Linked DNA regions of Saccharothrix espanaensis DSM 44229. The protein of the gene in region 2 interacts with the protein of the main gene of each other region in a pairwise test. Links are inferred from orthologs where the notes say so. Each region holds a gene or a part of one and is shown on either strand. Other genes may lie near its edges.

The links.
Region 1: the proteins of rpe (region 2) and eno interact in binary tests that used the Escherichia coli proteins (3 or more experiments, as listed by UniProt). The link is inferred for Saccharothrix espanaensis DSM 44229 from one-to-one orthologs.

The regions. Positions count from the first base shown.
Region 1 is NC_019673.1:744,813-747,685, reverse strand. Bases 4-2,805 are described here. They hold eno (phosphopyruvate hydratase), read right to left. Parts: upstream 2,147-2,805; coding sequence 860-2,146; downstream 4-859. Other genes in these bases: BN6_RS50365 (cytochrome P450), read right to left, coding at 2,157-2,528; BN6_RS48370 (FtsB family cell division protein), read right to left, coding at 183-860; BN6_RS03645 (DUF501 domain-containing protein), read right to left, coding at 4-186. Outside these bases: more of BN6_RS03645, read right to left, coding at 1-3. UniProt on the Escherichia coli protein: Catalyzes the reversible conversion of 2-phosphoglycerate (2-PG) into phosphoenolpyruvate (PEP). It is essential for the degradation of carbohydrates via glycolysis.
Region 2 is NC_019673.1:7,032,233-7,035,287, forward strand. What follows is about bases 24-3,007. They hold rpe (ribulose-phosphate 3-epimerase), read right to left. Parts: upstream 1,851-3,007; coding sequence 1,197-1,850; downstream 24-1,196. Other genes in these bases: BN6_RS30310 (riboflavin synthase), read right to left, coding at 24-185; ribD (bifunctional diaminohydroxyphosphoribosylaminopyrimidine deaminase/5-amino-6-(5-phosphoribosylamino)uracil reductase RibD), read right to left, coding at 196-1,173; BN6_RS30325 (SDR family NAD(P)-dependent oxidoreductase), read left to right, coding at 2,080-2,682; BN6_RS30330 (helix-turn-helix transcriptional regulator), read right to left, coding at 2,713-3,007. In the rest of the region: more of BN6_RS30310, read right to left, coding at 1-23; more of BN6_RS30330, read right to left, coding at 3,008-3,055. UniProt on the Escherichia coli protein: Catalyzes the reversible epimerization of D-ribulose 5-phosphate to D-xylulose 5-phosphate.

The sequences.
Region 1 (2,873 bases), 6.3 Mb from region 2 along the record:
CGAGTTCAGGCGCGAACAGGTCAGGTAGTACAGGGTCGGGAACGGCGTGCCGTCCTCCAGCCGAGGGCTGGTCCGCACGACCGCCGGGTGCCCGCTCGGGCAGCGTGCCGCCACCGCCCGCACGCCGCGCGGGGCGCGTCCGAGCTGCTCGGCGACGATCGCCAGATCCTCGTCGCTGACCGTCATCGCGCCGCCACCGAATCCCACAACTGCTCGTACCAGGCCTTGTCCGCGGCCGGCGCGGCGGCCGGTCGCTCGTCTTCGGGTTTGCGCTGCGCGTCACCCGGGAGCTGCACCACGTAAGGCGTCTCGCCGGGCCGCACGTAGTGCAGCCGCCGGCGCGCCTCCGCCTCCAGGTGCGCGGGGTCCGCGAGCTCCTTCTTGCGCTGCTCCAACTGGCCGACCTCGGCGCGCAGCGTCTCCTGCGAGGCGGTGACGCCGCGCAGCTCCTCGCGCTGGGCCAGGTAGGTCCGCAGCGGCACGGCGATGCTCAGCGCCAGCGCGCACACCACCATCGCCAGCAGGGCGGCCCGCCGGGTGCCGGTCATGCCGAACGCGCCGCCGGTGCCCTCCCGGGACCGCGCCCGCGACTGGGGCCGCGCGGCCCGCGCCGCCCGTGCCGCCTGGGTGGCCCGCGCCTGCTCGGCCAGCCGCGCCGACCGGGCCGACCGCGCGCCGCGCCGCGACTCGCCCAGGCCGAACCGGACCTTGCCGCCGCCGCTCGTGCTCGCCGCGCGCGCGCCCGACCCGGTCGCCCGGTCCGACTCGGACCGGGTGGACCTGGTCGACCGCGAGCGGTCAGGGCGGGCTCCCGACGCGGCCTTCGCGCCGCGCCGGGAGCCCCGTTCCCGATCCGCCATCAGCTTTCCGGCGTGTACCGCGGGAAGGCCAGGTCGCCCGCGTAGCGCGCCGCGTCGCCCAGCGCCTCCTCGATCCGCAGGAGCTGGTTGTACTTCGCGGTGCGCTCGCCGCGCGCGGGCGCACCGGTCTTGATCTGGCCCGCGCCGGTCGCCACCGCCAGGTCGGCGATGGTGGTGTCCTCGGTCTCGCCGGACCGGTGCGACATCATCGACTTGTAGCCGTACGAGGTGGCGAGCGCGACCGCGTCGAGCGTCTCGGACAGCGTGCCGATCTGGTTGACCTTCACCAGCAGCGCGTTGGCCGCCCGGCGGGAGATGCCCTCCTCCAGCCGCTCCGGGTTGGTGACGAACAGGTCGTCGCCGACGATCTGGACCTTCTCGCCCAGCTCGGCGGTGAGCCGCACCCAGCCGTCCCAGTCGTCCTCGGACAGCGGGTCCTCGATGGACACCAGCGGGTAGTCCCGGACCAGCTCGGCGTAGTAGCCGGTCATCTGCTCGGCGCTGCGCTTCTGCTTCTCGAACGTGTACGCGCCGTCGCTGTGGAACTCGGTGGCGGCCACGTCCAGCGCCAGCGCGATCTGCCGGCCCGGCTGGTAGCCGGCCTTCTCGATCGCCTCCAGGATCAGGTCCAGCGCGTCGCGGTTGCTGGACAGCGCGGGCGCGAACCCGCCCTCGTCGCCCAGCCCGGTGCTCAGCCCCTTGGACTTGAGCACCGACTTGAGCGAGTGGTAGACCTCCGCGCCCCAGCGCAGGGCCTCGCGGAAGGTCTCCGCGCCGATCGGCGCGATCATGAACTCCTGGATGTCCACCTCGGTGTCGGCGTGCGCGCCGCCGTTGAGGATGTTGAGCATCGGCACCGGCAGCACGTGCGCGTTCGGCCCGCCGACGTACCGGAACAGCTCCAGCCCGGAGGACGCCGCCGCCGCCTTCGCCACGGCCAGCGACACGCCGAGGATGGCGTTCGCGCCCAGGCGGGACTTGTCCGGCGTGCCGTCCAGGTCGACCAGCTTCTGGTCCACCACCCGCTGCTCGACGGCCTCGATGCCGACCAGCTCGGGACCGATCTCGTCGAGCACGGCGGTGACCGCCCGCTCGACACCCTTGCCCAGGTAGCGCTTGGCGTCGCCGTCGCGGAGCTCGACCGCCTCGTGCTCACCCGTGGACGCGCCCGACGGCACGGCGGCGCGCTCCAGCGTGCCGTCGTCCAACGCCACCTCTACCTCGACGGTGGGGTTGCCTCGCGAGTCCAGGATCTCGCGGGCGCCGACCTGCTCGATGACCGCCACGTGACGCTCCCTAGTCAGACCATCTCTGTATCGGTGACGAGCCTAGTTGGTGCCGGACCGGGAGGCTCTTGACCCCGTTCTGGAAGTTCGAGCGAAGGCGGGTCGGGGGGCCGGTCGGGGTGAGCCGGCCGGGGAGGTCGAGGACGGCGGTGAACAGGGCGCGCAGTTGGACGCGGGCCAGGTGGGCGCCCAGGCAGAAGTGCGGGCCGTGGCCGAACGAGAGGTGCTCGACCTGGTCGCGGGTGACGTCGAAGCGGTCCGGGTCGGGGAAGACGTGGGGGTCGCGGTTGGCGGCGGTGAACCAGACGACGACCTTGTCGCCTCGGGTGATCGGGACGCCGGCGAGTTCGGTGTCGGTGGTGGCGGTGCGCCGGAAGTGCATGACCGGCGTCCACCAGCGCAGCATCTCCTCCACCGCGGGGCAGCGCCGAGCGGTCGCGCTTGAGGTGTTCGTACTGGTCGGGGTGGTGCATGAGGGCGATCAAGCCGCCCGGGATGCCGTTGCGCAGGGTCTCGTTGCCGGCCACCGAGAACAGCCAGAACAGTGTTTCGAACTCCTCCACGGCCACGTCGTGGCGCATCAGGTTGCTCATCACGTCGTCCCCCGGCTCACGGCGCTTGTGCTCGCCGAGGGCGTGCGCGTAGGCGTAGAGGTCGGGCATCCCGCCCCGGGCGCGCGGGTCGGGCTGCGGGTCCGGGCGCAGTTCCAGCGCGCGCAGGGCCATGT
Region 2 (3,055 bases):
ACGTCCGCGGTGAACGCCCCGCCGACCACGTCCACGACGGTGAGGCACACGCCGTTCACCGCGATCGAGTCGCCGTGCTTCGCGTCACCGGTCACCAGCGGACCCGCGATGGTGACCCGCGCCGCGTCCGGCAGGTCGGTCACCGCGACGACCTCACCCAACTCTTCGACGATCCCGGTGAACACCGTTCCTCCTCTACCGCCCCGAGGCCGGCACGGCGGAGATCCGCACGTCCGGCCCGCACATACTGACCTGCTCAACGACCAATCCCACAGCGTCGGTGATGGTCGACACCCCCGCGTCCCGCAGAGCGGTCGGCCCGTCCCCCAGCAGCTTCGGCGCGAGGTAGGCCAGGACCCGGTCGATCCGGCCGGCGCGCGCGAAGGCACCCGCCAGCGTAGGCCCGCCCTCCACGAGCACGTCCACCGCTCCCCGCGCGCCGAGTTCGGCCAGGACCGCGTCCGGGTCGTGCGTCCGGACGTGCAGCGTCTCCGCCTCGCCGTCCAGGACGTGCGCGCCGGGCGGCAGGTCGCTGGTCCCCACGACCACCCGCAACGGCTGCCGGGTCACGTCTGTTCCCCGCGCGGTGAGCCGGGGGTCGTCGGCGCGGACCGTGCCGGTGCCGACCACGATCGCGTCGATGGTGGTGCGCAGCGCGTGCACCTCGGCCCGGGACTCGGGCGAGCTGATCCACCGGCTGGTGCCGTCCGCGGCGGCCACCCGGCCGTCCAGGGTGGCGGCGTACTTCCAGGTCACGTGCGGCCGGCCGGTGCGGGCGAAGTGCAGCCACGCGCGCAGCGCCTCGACGTGCGTCGGCAGGTGCACGACCTCGACGCCGGCGGCGCGCAGCACGTCGGCTCCCCCGGCGGCCTTCGGGTTGGGGTCGGCGTTGGCGAACACCACGCGGGCGACCCCGGCGTCGACCAGCGCGGACGTGCACGGCGGGGTGCGGCCGTGGTGCGCGCACGGTTCGAGGGTGACCACGGCGGTGCCGCCGCGGGCCCGGTCACCGGCTTCGGCCAGCGCGCCGATCTCGGCGTGCGCCCCGCCGGGCGGCTGCGTGTACCCGGTGCCCACGAGCGCGCCGGAGGGGTCCAGCACGACCGCGCCGACCGGCGGGTTCGGGCTGGTGGTGCCGTGCGCCCGCGTGCCCGCCTCGACGGCCAGGGCCATCGCGCCGGACCACGCGAGGTCGTTCACGGGCGGTGCCGGGCGGCCTGCGCGCGCAGCCGTTCGACCGCCTGGCCCGGGTCGGCGGCGTCGTAGACGGCGGACCCGGCCACGAAGCAGTCCACCCCGGCCTCGGCGGCCTGCTCGATGGTGTCGGCGTTGATCCCGCCGTCGATCTCCACGACCAGGGTCAGGTGGCCGGTGTCGACCAGGCGGCGGGCGGTGCGGACCTTGTCCAGGACGTCGGCCATGAACTTCTGGCCGCCGAAACCGGGCTCGACCGACATCACGAGCAGCGTGTCGTAGTGCTTGAGGACTTCGGTGTACGGCTCGATCGGCGTGCCGGGCTTGAGCGACAGACCGGCCTTCGCGCCGGCCGCGCGCAGGTCCTTCGCGAGTCGCACGGGGTCGGCGGCGGCTTCGACGTGCACGGTCACGTTGTACGCGCCGGCCTCGGCGTACCCGATCGCCCAGCGGTCCGGGTCGTCGATCATCAGGTGGCAGTCCAGCGGGATGTCCGTGGCACCCAGCAGCGACTTCACCACCGGCAGGCCGAGCGTCAGGTTGGGCACGAAGTGCGCGTCCATGACGTCCACGTGCAGCCAGTCCGCGCCGGCGACGGCGGCGGCCTCGTCGGCGAGTCGGGCGAAGTCGGCGGACAGGATGCTCGGGGCGATCATCGGCTGGTGGACCACGGGTGGTCAGTCTAGGGTTCCGCGATCACCCGGACCTCCCGGGGAGTCGTATTTCGCTCCGGCTGCCCGTTCGCGGGGTTTTCGTGTTCCGCGGATCTTTTCCGACTACTCACGCGGGTAGTTCCCCGGGGACCCGTCCGGCGATTACCTTCGGGACGGGCAGAACTGGGGAGTGCTGGGGATGAAAGCCGAATTCAGTCACAGGATCGCACTGGTGACGGGCGCGTGCGCGACGCCGGGCGCGGCGGTCGTGGAGGCGTTGGGCCGGCGGGGCGCGCTGGTCGCCGCCGTGGACGGCGACGGGGCGCGGCTGGCCGACCTGGTCGAGCGGTTGCAGGGCACCGGCCTGCGGATCGTGGGCCGGCAGATCGACGTGACCTCCGGCGCGGCGGTGGACGCGCTGGTCGACCAGGTGGAACGCGAGTTCGGGCCGATCGACGCGCTGGTCACCACGGCCGGCGAGCTGCGGCCGGGCCCGGCGCTGACGGTCTCCGACGCGGACTGGGCGCACTGCTTCGCGGTGAACGCGGACGGGGTGTTCCACGCCTCGCGCGCGGTCGCCGCGCGGATGGTGGAGCGCCGGCACGGCACGATCGTCATGGTCGCCGCGCACCCGGTCGCGGTGCCGCGCACGAGCATGGCCGCCTACGCGGCGTCCCGGGCCGCCGCCGTCACCTACACCGAGCACCTGGCGGTCGAGATCGCGGCGCGCGGCGTGCACTGCGCGGTGGTCGCGCCGGACGACCCGCGCCGGGTGGTGGACGAGGTGTGCTTCCTGCTCGCCGACACCGTCCCCGGCAGCGCCGTACCCGCGTGACCGCCAGTACCCGCCAGACCGGGGACCCGGCTACACCTCGGCGTGCTCCTGTTCGAGGGCGAGGCGGGCCAGTTCGACCCGCGAGCAGATCCCGAGCTTCTTGAAGATGCCCCGCAGGTGGTAGTTCACCGTGTGCGGGGACAGGAACAGCTGGCGCGCCACCTGGCGGTTGGTCAGGCCCGCGCCGACCAGCCGGGCGAGGTCGCGCTCCGGTTCCGACAGCCGCCGCCAGTCCTCGCCGGACGTGCCGGGCGCGGTGCCGCCCGAGGGGGGCGGCGCGTCGGTCCGGCGGCGCAGCCGGGCCGCCTCGGCGTCCGCGCCCATCCGGTCGAAGATCCGCAGCGCGGCGGTCAGGGCGGCGTCCGCGCGGTCG